Linked DNA regions of Caldimonas thermodepolymerans. The protein of the gene in region 1 interacts with the protein of each later gene in a pairwise test. Links are inferred from orthologs where the notes say so. Each region holds a gene or a part of one and is shown on either strand. Other genes may lie near its edges. The genes, in order: recO and recR.

What was found.
Region 2: the proteins of recO (region 1) and recR interact in binary tests that used the Escherichia coli proteins (3 or more experiments, as listed by UniProt). The link is inferred for Caldimonas thermodepolymerans from one-to-one orthologs.

The regions. Positions count from the first base shown.
Region 1 is NZ_CP064338.1:940,666-949,748, reverse strand. The notes cover bases 1-2,739. They hold recO (DNA repair protein RecO), read right to left. Parts: upstream 1,909-2,739; coding sequence 1,093-1,908; downstream 1-1,092. Other genes in these bases: era (GTPase Era), read right to left, coding at 1,925-2,739; IS481_RS04660 (pyridoxine 5'-phosphate synthase), read right to left, coding at 302-1,096; acpS (holo-ACP synthase), read right to left, coding at 1-305. In the rest of the region: more of era, read right to left, coding at 2,740-2,839; rnc (ribonuclease III), read right to left, coding at 2,911-3,600; IS481_RS04640 (DUF4845 domain-containing protein), read right to left, coding at 3,643-4,008; lepB (signal peptidase I), read right to left, coding at 4,049-5,014; lepA (translation elongation factor 4), read right to left, coding at 5,035-6,843; IS481_RS04625 (DegQ family serine endoprotease), read right to left, coding at 7,397-8,866; IS481_RS04620 (MucB/RseB C-terminal domain-containing protein), read right to left, coding at 8,925-9,083. UniProt on the Escherichia coli protein: Involved in DNA repair and RecF pathway recombination.
Region 2 is NZ_CP064338.1:2,161,720-2,171,055, reverse strand. What follows is about bases 3,083-6,074. They hold recR (recombination mediator RecR), read left to right. Parts: upstream 3,083-4,280; coding sequence 4,281-4,868; downstream 4,869-6,074. Other genes in these bases: IS481_RS10105 (transglycosylase SLT domain-containing protein), read right to left, coding at 6,070-6,074; IS481_RS10110 (ABC transporter substrate-binding protein), read left to right, coding at 4,983-6,050; IS481_RS10120 (YbaB/EbfC family nucleoid-associated protein), read left to right, coding at 3,926-4,252; dnaX (DNA polymerase III subunit gamma/tau), read left to right, coding at 3,083-3,861. Outside these bases: pbpC (penicillin-binding protein 1C), read left to right, coding at 1-1,572; more of dnaX, read left to right, coding at 2,023-3,082; more of IS481_RS10105, read right to left, coding at 6,075-7,716; gloB (hydroxyacylglutathione hydrolase), read right to left, coding at 7,728-8,498; IS481_RS10095 (class I SAM-dependent methyltransferase), read left to right, coding at 8,524-9,333. UniProt on the Escherichia coli protein: May play a role in DNA repair. It seems to be involved in an RecBC-independent recombinational process of DNA repair. It may act with RecF and RecO.

The DNA.
Region 1 (9,083 bases):
CACTCGGCCAGCGCGCCGTGCAGGCGGATCTCGGGCTTGCCGCTCGGCGCCTTGACCACCTCGCAGGCGCGCCAGGTCATCGGCATGCGCATGCCCAGCCCGATGGCCTTGGAAAACGCTTCCTTGGCGGAAAAGCGCGTCGCCAGGTAGGCGATGCCGCGCGCGGGCACCTTGGCGTAGCGGGTGCGGAACACCTCGATCTCGTGCGGGCCCAGCACCTTCAGCGCGAAGCGCTCGCCGCGGCGCTCCCAGGTCTCGCGCATGCGGCGGATGTCGCAGACGTCCGTGCCGATGCCGTAGATCATCGCGCCTGGGGCGCGTAGGCCCGCTGGATGCAGCGCAGGTAGTCGCGCACCGTCCCGGCATAGCCCAGCTCGAGCGCGTCGGCGATGAAGGCGTGGCCGATGGACACCTCCTGCACGCCGGGCACGGCGCGCAGGAAGTCGGTCAGGTTGTCGCGGTTCAGGTCGTGCCCGGCGTTGACCCCCAGCCCGCTGGCCATCGCCGCCTCGGCCGCGGCAACGTAGGCCGGCAGCGCCTGCGCGGCCTGGCCGTTCAGGTGGGCACGCGCATAGCCCTCGGTGTAGAGCTCGATGCGGTCGGCACCGCAGGCGGCCGCGGCGGCCATCGCCTCGGGCACCGGGTCCATGAACAGGCTCACCCGCACGCCCAGCGCCTGGGCCTCGGCGATCAGCGGCTTGAGCCGCTCGGCGTCCTGCGGGAAGCTCCAGCCGTGGTCGGAGGTGAACTGGCCGACGTCGTCGGGCACGAAGGTGCACTGGTGCGGCCGTACCGCGCGCACGAAGTCCATCAGGTTGTGGAAGGGGTTGCCCTCGATGTTGAACTCGACGTGCGGCCAGTCCTGCAGCAGCTCGGCCAGCTCGTGCACGTCGTGCGCGCGGATGTGCCGCCCGTCGGGACGCGGATGCACGGTCAGGCCCTGGGCCCCGGCTTCCAGCACCAGGGTGGCGGCGCGGGTCACGCTGGGGATGCCCAGGTGGCGCGTGTTGCGCAGCAGCGCCACCTTGTTGAGGTTGACCGACAAGGCGGTCACGCCGTGGCGGGCGGACGGTTCGGGAGCGACGAGCGGGTTCATCGGGCAGGCGGCTGGTTGCGGTCGAGCAGCCGCTGCACGTCCATCATCATCTGGCGCGTGCGCAGCTGCGGCGTACCGACATGATAGTGAAGCAGGGCACGCAGCGCCGTCCTCAGCTCGGGCAAGGCGGTCGCGCAGGCGGCCTGCAGCGGCTCCAGGCCGTCGGCCTCCAGCGCGCGCTGCAGCGCCAGCAGCGTGCGCCCGGACAGCGCCCCTTCCGGCCGGTCGGCCTCCACCACCCCCGCCTCGCCGTGCAGCAGGTAACGCGCCTCGGGCTGCACCGGCGTGTGCGTCAGCGTCGCGAGGTCCAGCTGCGGCAGCACGCCCAGCTCGCGCAGCAGCAGCAGCTCGAAGGCGCGCAGCGCGGCCTGCACCCGCAGGTCGTCCGCCGCCGACAGGTACGGCAGCGTGCGCGCGTAGACGTCGAACAGCACCGGGTGCGGGTCGGCGCGCGCGAGCAGCTTCATCAGCAGCTCGTTGAGGTAGAAGCCGGTCAGCAGCGGCGCGCCGGTCAGCATCGCGCTGCCGCCCGCCCATTCGGCGCTCTTGAGCGTGTGCACCTCGCCGCCCTCTTCCTCGCGGCTGCTGTAGCCCACGACCAGGCGCTGGAACGGCAGCAGCACCGGGCGCAGCTGAGAATAGGGGCGCTTGGCCCCCTTGGCGACCACCGCGACGCGGCCGTGGTCGCGCGTGAACAGGTCCAGGATCAGGCTGGATTCGCTCCAGTCGTAGCGGTGCAGCACATAGGCCGGCTCGCCCTGCACGCGGTGCGCCGCGCGCGCGCCCGGCCCGCGTCCGCGGGAGGTCGCCATCGTCGTTCAGCCCGGCTCACTCGTAGCCATAGCTGCGCAGGCGCTCCTCGTCGTCGGCCCAGCCGGAGCGCACCTTGACCCACAGCTCGAGGAACACCTTGGCGTCGAGCAGCTTCTCCAGCTCCTGGCGCGCCTCGGTGCCGATGCGCTTGAGGCGCTCGCCGCCGTCGCCGATCACGATGGCCTTGTGCGACTCGCGCTCGACGATGATGGTCGCCGCGATGCGGCGCAGCCGGCCCTCTTCCTCGAACTTCTCGATCATCACCGTCGAGCTGTAGGGCAGCTCGTCGCCGGTGAGGCGGAACAGCTTCTCGCGCACGATCTCGCTGGCCAGGAACCGCTCGCTGCGGTCGGTCAGCGCGTCTTCCTCGTACCACCACGGCTGCTCGGGCAGGTAGGGGCGCACGATCTCCAGCAGGCGCTTGACCTGGTCCGGGCGCTTGGCCGACAGCGGCACGAACTCCACGAACGGGTGGCGCTCCTGCATGCTCTTGAGCCAGGGCGCCAGCTCGGCGCGGCGCACCACCTTGTCCAGCTTGTTGGCCACCAGCACGGTGGGCTTGTCCGGCGGGATCAGCGCCAGCACCTTGGCATCGTCGAGCCCGAAGCGGCCGGCCTCGACGACGAACAGCACCAGGTCGACGTCGCTGACCGAGGACAGCACGGTGCGGTTGAGCGTGCGGTTCAGCGCGTTGCTGTGGCGGGTCTGGAAGCCCGGGGTGTCGACGAAGACGTACTGCGTGTCCCCCAGCGTGCGGATGCCGGTGATGCGGTGGCGCGTGGTCTGCGCCTTGCGCGAGGTGATGCTGACCTTCTGCCCCACCAGGGCGTTGAGCAGGGTCGACTTGCCGACATTGGGGCGGCCGACGATGGCGATCAGCCCGCAGCGCTGCGGGCCTTCAGGCGCCGCGCCAGACTCCTCGGGCGGCATGGGGGTGGCGTCCACGTTCAGTTTTCTTCCCTCGCAGCGGATGCTGCATCGCAATACGGAAGCCGCCGCGCTCAGCGGCCCATGGCCTTGAGTTTAGCCAGCATCGCCTGGGCCGCCACCTGCTCGGCGGCACGGCGCGACGGCCCCAGCCCCTGCTCGCTGGCCGACAGGGCCGGCACGCTGCAGCTGACCAGGAACTGCTGCTGGTGGGCGTGGCCGCGGGTCTCGACGATGGCGTAGACCGGCACCGGCAGCTTGCGCGCCTGCAGCCATTCCTGCAACTCGGTCTTGGCGTCCTTGGCGCTGCTGTGCAGCTCGGGTTCGTCCAGCGCCGGGCCGAACAGCCGCTGCACCAGCGCGCGGGCGGCCTCGAAGCCTCCGTCCAGGTAGACCGCGCCGAACACCGCCTCCAGCGCGTCGGCCAGGATGGACGGGCGCTGCGCCCCGCCACTGCGCGCCTCGCCCTCGCCCAGGCGCAGGCAGGCCGGCAGCTCCAGCGCCAGCGCGATGCGGTGCAGCGAGCCCTGCTTGACCAGGTTGGCACGCACGCGCGAGAGGTCGCCCTCGTCCGAGCCGGCGAAGCGCTCGTACAGCAGGCCCGAGATCGCCAGGCCCAGCACCGAGTCGCCCAGGAACTCGAGCCGCTCGTTGTGGTCCGCGCCGAAGCTGCGGTGGGTCAGCGCCCGCCGCAGCAGCGAGGGATTGTGGAAGCGGTACCGGAGCCGCTGCTCCAGCGCCCGCAAGGAGGAATCGCTGCTCACGCCGACATCTTCAACGGGCCGACCGCCCGGCACCGCGGCCCGTCATCGCCGCGAGCTGCCGGAGTACTTGATCAGCAGGTAGACCGGCTCGATCAGCGGGATTTCCTTGTCGTAGGCAAAGCTGACGACGATGCGGTCGTTCTCCTTGGTGATCTCGAGGTCCTGGCCCGAGATCGAGGTGATCGAATATTCGATCTGCTTCTGCCGCTCGAAGGCCGCGCGGATCTCCGGCACCGTGGTGCCGCCTTCCATCGCGATCTTGTTGACCGTGCGCTGGATGGTCCAGTACTCGTTCAGGGTGGGGAAGACCTTCATCGCCACCAGCGCCACGGCACCCACGACGACGGCCCAGAACAGCAGACCGATCAGGGTGATGCCGCGCTGGGCGCGCCGGGAAACGGGGGTCATCGCATAGCTCCTGGATCCAATGAAAGTCATCGCCTGCTATTCACTGAAACGAACCGATACGGCCGAGATTACCCAAATTCATCCAGATCAAAAAGGCCTTCCCGACGATGTTCTCGTCCGGCACGAAGCCCCAGTAGCGCGAATCCTGGGAATCGTCACGGTTGTCACCCATCATGAAGTAGTGACCTTCGGGCACCTTGCAGGTCACGCCTTCGGCGCTGTAGCGGCAGTTCTCCCGGAACGGGAAGTCGTCGGCCGCGATGATGAACGGCGGCGCCTCCTTGTAGTTCAGCACCCGGTGCTCGACGTTGCCGAGCTTCTCGGAATACATCTGGGCATAGCGGCGCCGGTCCTCGTTGTAGTACTCGCCCAGCGGCGCCATCTCGACCGGCTGGCCGTTGATCGTCAGGCGCTTGTTGAGGTAGGCCACCTCGTCGCCCGGCACCCCGACCACCCGCTTGATGTAGTCGATGCGGGTGTCCTTGGGGTAGCGGAACACCACCACGTCGCCGCGCTGCGGGGTGTGGTTCTCGATGATCTTGGTGTTGAGCACCGGCAGGCGCACGCCGTAGTGGAACTTGTTCACCAGGATCAGGTCGCCCACCAGCAGCGTCGGCACCATCGAGCCGGACGGGATCTTGAACGGCTCGAACAGGAACGAGCGCAGCAGGAAGACGATGCAGATCACCGGGAACAGGCCGGCGGTCCAGTCCAGCCACCAGGGCTGCATCAGGATCTTCTCGCGCGCGGCCTGCACGTCGCCGTCCACCTGCGTGATGCCCTGGCGGGCCAGCTCCTCGCGGCGGGCGGCGTGCTGCGCCTCCAGCTGCGCCGCGGCGCGCCGGCGCGCCGGCAGGAAATGGAACCGCTCGGCCAGCCAGAAGGCGAAGGTCACCAGCGTGAGCAGGAACAGCAGCAGCGAGAAGTTGCCGTGCCACGCGTCCACATACCAGCCGCCCAGGTAAACGATCAGGCAGGCATACAAAGCTGCAGTCAGCAGTCCCATCCGGACTCCAGTGAAGGGGATCAGTCGTCGACTTGAAGGATGGCCAGGAAGGCTTCCTGCGGCACTTCCACGGTGCCGATCTGCTTCATCCGTTTCTTGCCGGCTTTTTGTTTTTCCAGCAACTTGCGCTTGCGGGTGATGTCACCGCCGTAGCATTTTGCCAGCACGTTCTTGCGCAGCGCCTTGATGGTCTCCCGGGCGATGATGTTCGCCCCGATGGCGGCCTGGATGGCCACGTCGAACATCTGGCGCGGGATGATCTCGCGCATCTTGACCGCCACCTCGCGGCCGCGGTGCTGGGCCTGGCTGCGGTGCACGATCAGCGACAACGCGTCGACGCGCTCGCCGTTGATCAGCATGTCGACCTTGACGACGTCGGCCGCACGGTACTCCTTGAACTCGTAGTCCATCGAGGCGTAGCCGCGCGAGACGCTCTTGAGCTTGTCGAAGAAGTCCAGCACGATCTCCGCCAGCGGCATGTCGTAGGTCAGCATGACCTGGCGGCCGTGGTAGGCCATGTTGACCTGCACCCCGCGCTTCTGGTTGACCAGCGTCATCACCGGGCCGACGTACTCCTGCGGCATGTACAGGTGCACCGTGACGATGGGTTCGCGGATCTCGCGGATGCGGCCCGGGTCGGGCATCTTCGACGGGTTCTCGACCTGCATCACCGTGCCGTCGTTGAGCTCGACCTCGTAGACCACGCTGGGCGCGGTGGTGATCAGGTCCTGGTCGAACTCGCGCTCCAGGCGCTCCTGCACGATCTCCATGTGCAGCAGGCCCAGGAAGCCGCAGCGGAAGCCGAAGCCCAGCGCCTGCGAGACCTCCGGCTCGAAGCGCAGCGAGGCGTCGTTGAGCTTGAGCTTCTCCAGCGCGTCGCGCAGCTGGTCGTACTCGCTCGCCTCGGTCGGGTACAGGCCTGCGAACACCTGCGGCTGGATCTCCTTGAAGCCGGGCAGCGGCTCGCTGGCCGGTCCCAGGCAGTTGGGCGTCTTCTTCTCGTGGGTGAGGGTGTCGCCCACCTTGGCCGCCTGCAGCTCCTTGATGCCGGCGATCACGAAGCCCACCTCCCCGGCCTGCAGCGACTCGCGCTGCACCGACTTGGGCGTGAACACCCCCAGCTGCTCGGCGTTGTAGGCGGCGTTGGTCGCCATCATCTTGATGCGGTCGCCCTTCTTCAGCTGGCCGTCGACCACCCGCACCAGCATCACGACGCCGACGTAGTTGTCGAACCAGGAGTCGATGATCACCGCGCGCAGCGGGGCGTCCGGGTTGCCGCGCGGCGGCGGCATGCGCGTGACGATGGCCTCCAGGATCTCGTCGATGCCCTCGCCGGTCTTGGCCGAGCAGGGGATGGCGTCGCTCGCGTCGATGCCGATGACGTCCTCGATCTCGCCCTTGGCCCGGTCCGGGTCGGCCTGGGGCAGGTCCATCTTGTTGAGCACCGGCACCACCTCGACGCCGAGCTCGATCGCGGTGTAGCAGTTGGCCACCGTCTGCGCCTCGACGCCCTGGCTGGCGTCGACCACCAGCAGCGCGCCCTCGCAGGCCGACAGCGAGCGGCTGACCTCGTAGCTGAAGTCCACGTGCCCCGGCGTGTCGATCAGGTTCAGGTTGTAGACCTTGCCGTCGCGTGCGGTGTACTGCAGCGCCGCGGTCTGTGCCTTGATCGTGATGCCGCGTTCGCGCTCGATGTCCATCGAGTCGAGCACCTGCGCTTCCATCTCGCGGTCGCTCAAGCCCCCGCAGCGCTGGATCAGGCGATCGGCGAGCGTCGACTTGCCATGGTCGATGTGGGCAATGATGGAGAAGTTGCGGATGTGGTTCATGAAAGCGGGTCGAGTGCTCCACCGCCGCTGCGGCATCGATCGTCGATGCGGCCGCGGCGGTGCGCCATGCCGTGCGGCCCCTGCCCTGCCTTCGCGCCACAGGCGGGCCGGAGCCTAAAAAAAAGGCGCGTCAACCGGCGACGCGCCTTCCAACAAAAAGGTATGGCAACTGCTTTGTTGGACCTCCATTGTAGCCAAATACCCCCCGCTGAAAACCGCACCAGTGCTTGCTTCGCCGACGTTGCACCGTGCCAACAGGGAAAACTTTCCACAGTTTATCCACAGACGCATGTGGATGGCCTGGGGATAGTTTCAAACGGGCGGGACTACCGTCGCGGTCCAACGACAAAGGGCTGCGCGACGCCCGGATTTTATCGAAATGTACCGGCAATCGCCGGCATCGACCCGATGTTTGTGGGCGCTCACGGACAGACTTATCAACACCGCCCAGACCCCGCCTGTCGCGCGCACTTTTTGGCACATGAAAAAACCCGACAACCTAGTTGGTTGCCGGGTTCTCCCGGGACCCCTGCGCAGGGGCCTTGCGGACCGGTCAGCGCGCCGGCCGGATCACGGCGTACTGGGCCCATTCCCCGCGCCGGAACAGCACGTTGAAGGGCTTGCCCTTGTCCAGCTTGCGCAGCACGGCCTCGAGCTGCTTGACGTCCTGCACCTCGACGTTGGCCACCGCCAGGATCACGTCGCCCTCGCGCAGGCCGGCACGCGCGGCGGGGCCGTCGGCGGCGGTGACGCGCACGCCGCCCTTGAGGCCCAGCTCGCGCCGCTCCGCGGGCGTGAGGTCGGCCACTGCCAGGCCCAGGTCCTGCGCCGCGGCCAGCGGCGCGCCCCCCGGGCGCGGCTCGGGCGTGCCGGCGCTGGCGCTGCGCTCGGGCTCGAACTCGCCGACCGTGACCGGGATGTCGCGGTAGCTGCCGCGCCGGAACACCTGCACCGTGACCTTGCTGCCCGGCTTGGTGTTGCCGACGATGCGCGGCAGGTCGGAGGCCCGCTCGATGGTCTTGCCGTCGAAGCGCGTGATGATGTCGCCTGCCTCGAGGCCGGCCTTGGCCGCCGGGCCGTCGTCCTCGACGCTGCGCACCAGGGCGCCGACCGGCTTGCCCAGGCCGATGGATTCGGCCACCTCCTTGGTGACCTGGTCGATCTGCACGCCGATGCGTCCGCGGATCACGCGGCCGGTGGTGCGCAGCTGGTCGGCCACGCGCATCGCCTCGTCGATCGGGATCGCGAACGAGATGCCCATGAAGCCGCCCGAGCGGCTGTAGATCTGCGAGTTGATGCCCACCACCTCGCCGCGCAGGTTGATCAGCGGGCCGCCGGAGTTGCCGGGGTTGATCGCGACGTCGGTCTGGATGAACGGCAGGTAGTCGCCGGTCTCGCGCTGCTTGGCGCTGACGATGCCGGCCGTGACGGTGTTGTCCAGCCCGAACGGCGAGCCGATCGCCATCACCCACTCGCCGACCTTGAGCTTGCCGACGTCACCGATCTTCACCGCCGGCAGGCCCGTCGCGTCGATCTTCACGACCGCCACGTCGGTGCGCTTGTCCGAGCCGACCACCTTGGCCTTGAACTCGCGCTTGTCGGTCAGCGTGACGTAGACCTCGTCGGCGCCCTCGATGACGTGGGCGTTGGTCATGATGTAGCCGTCGGAGGTGATCACGAAGCCGGAGCCCACGCCGCGCGGCACCAGCTCTTCCTGCTCGGGCCGCTGCTGGCGGCGCGGGTCGACCCGCGGGCCGGGAAACGGGATGCCGAAGAAGCGCCGGAAGAACTCCTGCATCTCCTCGTCCATCTGCGGTCCCGGGTACTGCCGCGTGCTCACGCGCGCGCTGGTGCGGATGTTCACGACCGAGGGGCCCACCTGTTCGACCAGCACCGTGAAGTCGGGCAGGTCGCGGCCGGTGGACTGGGCTGGCGCCGGCTGCGCCAGCGCGAGGCAGGCCCCGGCCAGCAGCGCGGTCAGCACATGACGAAACCGTCCAGTTGTATGGATTCTTGCAGTCATCGATCACCTCAACGGAAAGATGCCGCGACGAGCGCGGCACCGGAATGCGCAGGCAGGCTCAGGGCTTGCGCTCCAGGCCCTGCACCAGCATGCGCAGCGTGGCCGGCGGCACTTCCCCGACCGCCGTCACCCACCAGTCCCCGTGGCGGCGCATCAGGGTCTGCGTGGCGCCCATGCTCATCTGCATCTCCTTGCGATGCCGGGCGGGGTCATAGGG
Region 2 (9,336 bases), 1.2 Mb from region 1 along the record:
GACGTGGCCGATGCGCGCATGGAGATCGTCGCGGTGCAGCCGCTGCGCGCGCAGTGGATCGCGCCGCTGGCGGCCGAGCGGCTGCGCCGGCAGCAGGGCGGGCGGGCCGACCAGGCCGAGATCGCCTCCACGCTCGACGTCGAGCTGCAGTCCACCGTCGAGCGCATGCTGCTGGACCGCACCGGCGCGCTGCCGCCCAAGGTGTCGATGGCGGTGCTCGTGATGCACAACGACACCCTGGAGGTGCACGCCTACGCCGGCTCGGCCGACTTCCACGACGCGCAGCGCGCCGCCCACGTCGACATGGTGCGCGGGGTGCGCTCGCCCGGTTCCACGCTCAAGCCCTTCCTCTACGCGCTGGCGCTGGACGACGGGCTGGTGCATTCCGAGAGCCTGTTGGTCGACGCGCCGCAGTCCTTCGGCGGCTACCAGCCCGGCAACTTCCAGGCCTCGTTCAGCGGGCCGGTCAGCGTCGCCGAGGCGCTGCAGCGCTCGCTCAACGTGCCGGCGGTCGACCTGCTGGACCGCATCGGCCCGGCGCGCTTTGCCGCGGTGCTGCGCGCCGGCGGCCTGCGCCTGCGCATGCCGGCCGGCTCAGCGCCCAACCTGAGCCTCATCCTCGGCGGTGCCGGCACCACGCTGGAAGAGCTGGTCGGCGCCTACCGGGCCTTCGCGCGCGGCGGCGTGGCGGGGCGGCCGCGCCTGACGCCCGACGCGCCGCGCGTCGAGGCACCGCTGATGAGCGCCGGGGCGGCCTACATCGTGCGCGACATCCTCGAATCGGGCGGCCATCCGGACCGCCCGTCCTCCACCGCCCGCCGGCACGTGGCCTGGAAGACCGGCACCAGCTTCGGCTTCCGCGACGCCTGGGCGGTGGGCGTGACCGACGAGTACACGGTGGGGGTGTGGGTGGGGCGCCCGGACGGCACGCCCAACCCCGGCTTCTTCGGCGCCAACGTGGCCGCGCCGCTGCTGCATGACATCGTCGACGCGCTGCCGCCGGTCTCGCCCGCGGCCGCCGCGACGCGCCGCCGTCCCGACAGCGTGAGGGCGGTGACCATCTGCTGGCCGCTCGGCCTGCGTGTCGAGGCCACCGACCCGGCGCACTGCCTGGTGCGCCGCACCGGCTGGGCCTTGAACGGCGGCGTGCCGCCCACCTTGCCCGACCGCGCGCGCAGCGGCGGGCTGCTGGTCAGCCTGGCCGGCTGTGGCCGCAGCGGGCACGCGGTGCGCTGGCCCACGGCGCTGGAGCCCTGGCTGCGTGCCCCGGTGCCCGAGGGCTGCGACCGCTCGCTCGACGGCGGCACCGCGCTGCGCATCGCCGGGCTGGAGCATGGCGCGCTGCTGCGCCCGGCGCCGGGCCGGCAGCACGTCGACGTGCACCTGAGCGTGCTGGGCACCGCCAGCGCCGCGCAGCCGGTCTACTGGCTGGTCGACGGGGTGCAGCAGCGCCGTGCGTCCGCGCGCGAGGCGGTCACGCTGCAGTTCCGCAGCAACGGCCGGCACAGCATCACCGCGCTGGACGGGCAGGGGCGCTTCCACCGCATCGAGGTGGTGGTCCGGGGCGTGTGAGGGGGCGAGGACGCTGCCGTGCACGGGCACGCAGCGCAGGAGAAGAGATGGTCGGGGTGAGATGATTCGAACATCCGACCCACTGCTCCCAAAGCAGTTGCGCTACCAGGCTGCGCTACACCCCGAGGCCAAGAATTCTATCTGCGGTTTGCACCGGCACCCAAGAACGGCCTCGGGCGGGCGGCGCACCGGCGCCCGGACATCTGCGTCACGGGCGGGCAGGAGCGGAAGAGGAAAGGTGACGAGCCTTAACCCCGGCACTGGTCGCAACGGTTAGGGCTGCTTCGTTCCCGACCTGACCCGGTTGGCCGCGCTCCCATGCGGGGAGGCCCGTCAGGGACGGATTGTAGGCCACCTCGGGGAAGTCCCCGGGGCGGACGCGGCCGTTGCCCTCATGCGTCGCGCGAACTGCGGACGGGGCGGTGGATGCCGCCCCGTAGAATCGCGGCCATGAGCTACCTCGTTCTTGCCCGCAAGTACCGGCCACGCACCTTCGAGCAGATGGTCGGGCAAGAGCACGTGGTGCAGGCCCTGTCCAACGCGCTGACGCAGCAGCGCCTGCACCACGCCTACCTGTTCACCGGCACGCGCGGCGTGGGCAAGACCACGGTCTCGCGCATCCTCGCCAAGTCGCTCAACTGCCAGGGCGCGGACGGGCAGGGCGGCATCACCGCCACGCCCTGCGGCGTGTGCCAGGCCTGCCGCGACATCGACGCCGGCCGCTTCGTCGACTACGTCGAGCTGGACGCGGCCTCCAACCGCGGCGTCGAGGAGATCTCGCTGCTGCTGGACCAGGCGGCCTACAAGCCGGTCGTGGGCCGCTTCAAGGTCTACATGATCGACGAGGTCCACATGCTCTCCAACTTCGCGTTCAACGCGATGTTGAAGACGCTGGAGGAGCCGCCCGAATACCTGAAGTTCGTGCTGGCCACGACCGACCCGCAGAAGGTGCCGGTCACGGTGCTGTCGCGCTGCCTGCAGTTCAACCTGCGCCCGATGGCGCCCGAGACCGTGCTCGAGCACCTGCAGCGCGTGCTCGCGGCTGAGCAGATCGAGGCCGAGCCGGGCGCGCTGCGCCTGCTCGCGCGCGCCGCACGCGGCTCGATGCGCGACGCGCTGTCGCTGACCGACCAGGCGATCGCCTTCGGTTCCGGCGTGCTGTACGAGGAGGGCGTGCGGCGGATGCTGGGCGCGGTGGACCGCAGCCATGTCTACCGACTGATCGAGCACCTGGCCGCCGGCGACGGCGCGGCGGTGGTGGCGCTGGTGCAGGAGATGCGTGCGCAGGGCCTGTCGGCACCCGGGGCGCTGGAAGAGATGTCCAGCGTGCTGCAGCAGATGGCGGTGTTCCAGGTCGTGCCCGAGGCGGCCGACGAGAACGATCCCGACGTGCAGGTGCTGCAGCGCCTGGCGGGCCTCCTGCCGCCCGACGAGACGCAGCTGCTCTACAGCATCGCGCTGCACGGGCGCAACGAGCTGGGCCTGGCGCCCGACGAATACAGCGGCATGACCATGGTGCTGCTGCGCATGCTGGCTTTCAAGCCGGCGCAGGGCGGCGCCGGCAAGGCCGCCGCGGCCCCGCTGCAGCGTACCGTGACCGCCAGCACCCGGGTCGCCCCGCGGGCGGCCCCGCCGACGGTGGCGCGGCCTGCCGCGGCAGCGCCGCCTGCACCCGCATCCGCACGCCCCGCGCTGCGTCCCGCTGCGACGCCGGTGGCTGCCCCGCGCGCTGCGGCGCAGGCGCCGGTCGCACCGGCCCGCCCCGCGCTGCGCGAGCCCGAACCGCCGCCGCCCTGGGTCGACGCCCCGTTGCCCGACGAGGAGCCGGCCGCGCCGGCGCCTGCGCGCGCCCGGGCCGCACCGCCGGCCGAGGAGGCCGCGCCGATCCTGGTGCCGTCCTCGGCGTTGGGCGATCGCTGGCAGGAGCTGGTAGGCCAGATGTGCGAGCGCGAGCTGATCAGTGCCCTGGTGCGCGAGCTGGCCATGCAGGCGCAGCTGCTGTCGGCCGACGGGCCGGCATGGCGCCTGCGCGTCGAGCGCGAGACGCTGGCGACCGATTCGGCACGTGGCAAGCTGCAGGCGGCGCTGTCCGAGGTGCTCGGGCAGCCGCTGACGCTGGCGCTGGAGGTCGGCCCCACCGAGGACACCCCGGCGCGGCGCGAGGCGGCCCGCCGCGCGCAACGCCAGCGCGAGGCCGAACAGCTGATCCAGAACGACCCGCTGGTGGTGTCGCTGATGCAGCAGTTCAGCACCGCGCGCATCGTGCCCGGCTCGATCCGGCCGCTGTGACGATCACGACCACAACCGCAGGCACCGTCCTGCACCCGTCAAGAACCCGAGAAAGGACGACGCAATGATCAAAGGTCAACTCGCTGGCCTGATGAAGCAGGCCCAGCAGATGCAGGAAAACCTCAAGCGCGCGCAGGAGGAGCTGGCGCAGCTGGAGGTCGAGGGGCAGTCCGGTGCCGGCCTGGTCAAGGTGCTGATGACCTGCAAGCACGACGTCAAGCGCGTCACCATCGACCCCAGCCTGCTGGCGGACGACAAGGAGATGCTCGAGGACCTGGTTGCCGCGGCCTTCAACGACGCGGTGCGCCGCGCCGAGGAAGTGAGCCAGGAGAAGATGGCCAAGCTGACCGCCGGCATGCCGCTGCCGCCGGGCATGAAGTTCCCGTTCTGATCCCCCGAGCTCTTCCTTGCAGACTGCCATGAGCCGATCGGCCCTCGACGCGCTGGTGGAGGCCTTGCGCCGCCTGCCGGGCGTGGGGCCCAAGTCGGCCTCGCGCATGGCCTTCCACCTGCTGCAGCACGACCAGGAAGGCGCGCGGTTGCTGGCGCGTGCGCTCGACGCCGCGCTGGAGCGGGTGCGCCACTGCCGGCGCTGCAACACCTTCACCGAGCACGAGGTCTGCGAGACCTGCCTGGACCCGCAGCGCGACGCCACGCAGCTGTGCGTGGTGGAGACCCCGGCGGACCAGGCCGCGGTGGAGCGCACCGGCAGCTACAAGGGCCTGTACTTCGTGCTGATGGGCCGCCTCAGCCCCCTGGACGGCATCGGCCCGCGCGAGATCGCGATGCAGCGCCTGTTCGAGCGGGCCACCGACGGCCAGGTGCGCGAGGTCATCGTCGCGACCAACTTCACCGCCGAGGGCGAGGCCACCGCCCATGTGCTCGCCGAGGGCCTCAAGGCCCAGGGCCTGCGGGTGACCCGGCTGGCGCGCGGCGTGCCGGTGGGCAGCGAGCTCGAGTACGTGGACCTGGGCACCATCGCCCACGCGCTGGTCGACCGGCGCTGAGTCCCGCCCGGCCGCCGTGCGGCCGCCTTGACGCCGGGCAAGGCACCCGGGGAGTTTCCCTGCCCGGAGCGCACCGGATTGGATCGCACCGGTGCGCCGCCTACGCTCCCTCACATGGCGCGTCCCTCGCATGTCCTGTCCATCCCGCTGCAGCGCCGCGGCATGTTGCGTGCGCTGGGGGTGGCCGCGTGCGCGACGGTGGCGTCGCCCGGGCGGTGGGCCCGGCCGGCACCGAACCGGGTGCGGGTGGCGCTCGAGCGGGAAGGGTCGCTCGCGCACCTGCCGCTCATCGTCGCGCAACGGCTCGGCTATTTCCGCCAGGAAGGGCTGGACGTGGTGCTGATCGAGCTGGCCGGGGCGGCCGCGGTGTTCGAGGCCGTCCAGGCCGGCCGCGCGGAGGCCGGTTCAGGGCCGTACCTCGGCGTGCTGCAGCGGCAGCTGCGCGGCGAGGCCGTGCAGACCATCGTGCTGCAGGGGCGCGTGCCGCAGGTCGCGCTCGGGGTGTCGGTGCGGCTGCTGCCCGCGTATCGCGGCCCGGGCGACCTGCGCGGGCGGCGCATCGGCGTGCCGGCACCGGGGACGATGGGCCACGTGCTCGCGCGCCTGTGGCTGGCCCGCGAGGCGGTGGCGCCCGACGAGGTCGAATGGGTGAGCCTCGCGCCGGTGAACAGCGCCGTGCTGGCGCTGCGCTCGGGCGAGGTCGACGCGCTCAGCCATCTCGAGCCGGGCATGACGCAGCTCGAGCAGAAGGGAGAGCTGCGCACCATCGCCGACGCCCGCACGCTCAAGGGCGCGCAGCAGGTGTTCGGCGGACCTTTGCCCGGCACCTGCCTGTTCGTCCCGCAAGCGTCCGTCACGCGCCAGGGCGCGGCCTGCCAGGCGCTGGTCAACGGCGTGGCGCGGGCGCTGGCCTGGCTGCAGACGGCGCAGCCGCAGGACATCATCTCGACGGTGCCCGAGGCCTCCATGATGGGCGACCGCGCGCTGTACCTGGCCTCGTTCTACCGCCTGCGCGAGTCCTATTCGCCGGACGGGCTGCTGGGCGAGGCGGGCGGGCGCACGGCGTGGAACGTGGTGACCCTCCTGGGCGAGGGACGCGAGGCCCGGGCCGAGGAGGTGCTGGCGCGCAGCTACACCAACGAGTTCGCCGAGCGGGCGCGCACCAGGCTCAGCAAGACCTGAGCGTCCCGGCACCCGCGGATCAGTTGCGTGCGACGTTGACGCGCGACTTGGACTTGCCGTTGCCCTTGGCCGCGGTGCGGGTGCCGGCGGCCTTCTTCTTCGAGGCCGTGCGCGTGGAGGCCTTGGAGGACTTGGAGGACTTGCCGGTGCGCGCCACGGCGGTCGAGGCCTTGGCCTTGCCGGGCTTGTAGACCACCACGCGCTGGCCGGCGGCGAAGCGGGCCGAGGGGCTCACGCCGTTCCATTGCGCCAGGTCGGCCGCCCGCACGCCCACGCGGCGCGCCAGGGCGGCCACGGTTTCGCGGCCCTTGGCACGCACGACGACGCGGCGGCCGCTGCCGCCTTCGGGCACCAGCGACATCACCGCGTTGTCGGCCACCTCGGCGGACACGTCCTCGGTGTGCTTGTGCGGATGGCGCGGAACGAGCAGCGTGGAGCCGGCACGCACCATCATGCGCGGCGGGATCTTGTTGATCCGGCGCAGCTCGTCTTCGCTCATGCCGGCGCGCTTGGCGGCGTCGGCCACCTTCATCGTCGTGGGCACCACCCAGGCGGTCCAGCTGGCCAGCGGGCCTTCGTGGTCGCTCAGGTTGCGGATGAAGCGGCGCGCGTTGTCGTAGGGCAGCAGGATCTGCGGCGTGCCGGCAGCCAGGATCACCGGCTTGTTCATCTGCGGGTTGAGCGCGCGGAACTCGTCCATCGGCAGCTCGGCGAGCCGGGCGGCCAGGTCGACGTCGATGTCGCGCTGGATCGCCACCGTCAGGAAGTACGGGTGGTTCTCGATCGGGGTCAGCGCCAGGCCGTAGGCGGCCGGGTTGGCCACGATGTTCTTGATCGCCTGCAGCTTGGGGACGTAGTAGCGCGTCTCGGTCGGCATGCGCAGGCTGGCGTAGTCGGTGGGCAGGCCGGCGCGCTGGTTGCGCGCGATGGCACGCTGCACGCTGCCTTCGCCCCAGTTGTAGGCCGCCAGCGCCAGGTGCCAGTCACCGAACATGCCGTAGAGCTTGCCCAGGTAGTCCAGCGCGGCGCGCGTGGAGGCAAGCACGTCGCGGCGTTCGTCGCGGAAGATGTTCTGCGTGAGGTCGTAGTGCTTGCCGGTGGAGGGAATGAACTGCCACATGCCCGAGGCCTTCGCGACCGACATCGCCTGCGGGTTGAAGGCGCTCTCGATGAAGGGCAGCAGCGCCAGTTCGGTCGGCATGCCGCGGTATTCGACTTCCTCGACGATGTGGAACAGGTAGCGGCTGGCGCGCTCGGTCATGCGCTGCACGTAGTCCGGCCGAGAGGCGTAGTACTGCTCGCGGTTCTTCACCAGATCGCCTTCCAGGTCGGGCATCGCGAAGCCGCGGCGGATGCGCTCCCACAGGTCGTTCTGCTGCACCGCCGCGGGGTCCGGGGCCTGGCCGGGGTGGGTGGCCGATGCCGGGTTGACCTCGGGGTCCTCGACGATCACGGCCGCGTCGGCGTTGTCGTCCTGCTCCGACCCGGATTCCAGCAGGGCCATCAGGGCCGCCTCGCTGGGCACATCGGTGAGCTGGGGGGCAGGGCGGGGGGCCGCAGCGCTGGCGGCAGCCGCGGGCGTCGGGGCGCCGGCCGGCGCGGGGGCCGTGGCACAGCCGGTCGTCAGCAGGACCGCGGCGATGCCGAAGGCGGCGCCCAGGCGCATCAGCAGATGCTTCATCGGAATTCGTTCTTCCATTGTCGGAGCGCGGCCAGCACGGCGACGGGATCGTCGGCGGGCGTGCCGCGAGCGCGCAGCGTGGCCGCCACGGCGGGCTGGTCACAGCGCAGGAATGGGTTGATCTGCCGTTCCAGCCCGATGGAGCTGGGCAGCGTCGGCTCGCCGCGGGCGCGCAACGCCTCGCAGTGGGCGAGGTGGGCGGCGATCTGCGCATTGCCGGGCTCGGCGGCCTGCGCAAAGCGCAGGTTGCTCAGCGTGTACTCGTGGGCGCAGCACACGCGCGTGTCGGCCGGCAGGGCCGCCAGCTTGCCGAGCGAGGCGTGCATCTGCGCCGGCGTGCCCTCGAAGAGCCGTCCGCAGCCGGCGGAAAACAGCGTGTCGCCGCAGAAGAGCACCGGCGCGCCGTCGAGGTCCTCGCACCAGTAGGCCACGTGCCCGCCGGTGTGGCCCGGCACGTCCAGCACCTGGAAGCGCAGCCCGTTCCAGCGGGCTTCGTCACCTTCGGACACAGGCGTGCAGGGCACCGGCATGCTCTCATGGGCAGGCCCGTAGACCGGGCCATCGAGCACATCCAGCAGTTGCTGCAGTCCGCCGACGTGGTCGCCGTGGTGGTGCGTCACTAGAATGCCCGTCAATCGGAGCCCGCCAGCCTGCAGGGCGTCCGTCACTGGCGTTGCTTCTCCCGGATCGACGACGAGGGCCTGCAGGCCATCGTGGATCATCCAGACGTAGTTGTCGGTGAATGCGGGCAGGGCAACCAGTTTCATGACGCAAAGCGCGCAAATTATAAGTTTGGATGAGTGGCTGCTCACGCCGACGGGCCGGTATTTGTTGGCGTGGGAGCAACAGCAGATCGATGCGGCGGTGGGCGACGTGTTCGGATTCCATGCCGTCCAGCTGGGCCTGCCGCAGCTCGGCGGCCTGGTGCAGAACCGCATGCCGCACCGCTGGCTGGCCCTGGACCGGCCGCCGGCGGCGCCGACGGAGGCCCCTGCGCCGCCCGGCGAGGCCGCGCCGCCGCGCCCGCACGGCGTGCCCTGGGCATTGCTGACCGACTTCCACGCGTTGCCGTTCGAGACACAGAGCCTGGACCTGGTGATCCTGCCACACACGCTCGAGCTGGCCGGCGACCCGCACCAGACGCTGCGCGAGGTGGAGCGGGTGCTGGTGCCCGAGGGGCGGGTGGTGGTGGTCGGCCTCAACCCGGCGAGCCTGTGGTGGCTGCAGCACCGCCTGTCCGGGCTGTGCCGGCGCCTGGGCTTCGGCCGTGGCGTGCTGCCTGACACCGGCGACCTGATCGGCTACTGGCGGCTGTGCGACTGGCTGCGGCTGCTGAACTTCGAGATCGGCCAGGGCCGCTTCGGCTGTTACCGTCCGGCCACGCGGACCGAGCTGTGGCTGGAGCGTTTCCGCTGGATCGAGCCCTGGGGCGAGCGCTGGTGGCCGGTGCTGGGCGCGGTGTACTTCCTCACCGCGGTCAAGCGCGTGCGCGGCATGCGACTGATCGGCCCGGCCTGGAAGCGCAAGGAGGCGCGCTCGGCCCGGGTGGTGGCCGCCTCGCGCACCCAGCGGCTCGGCGGCCGCGGCGGCCATCGTGCCTGAGGG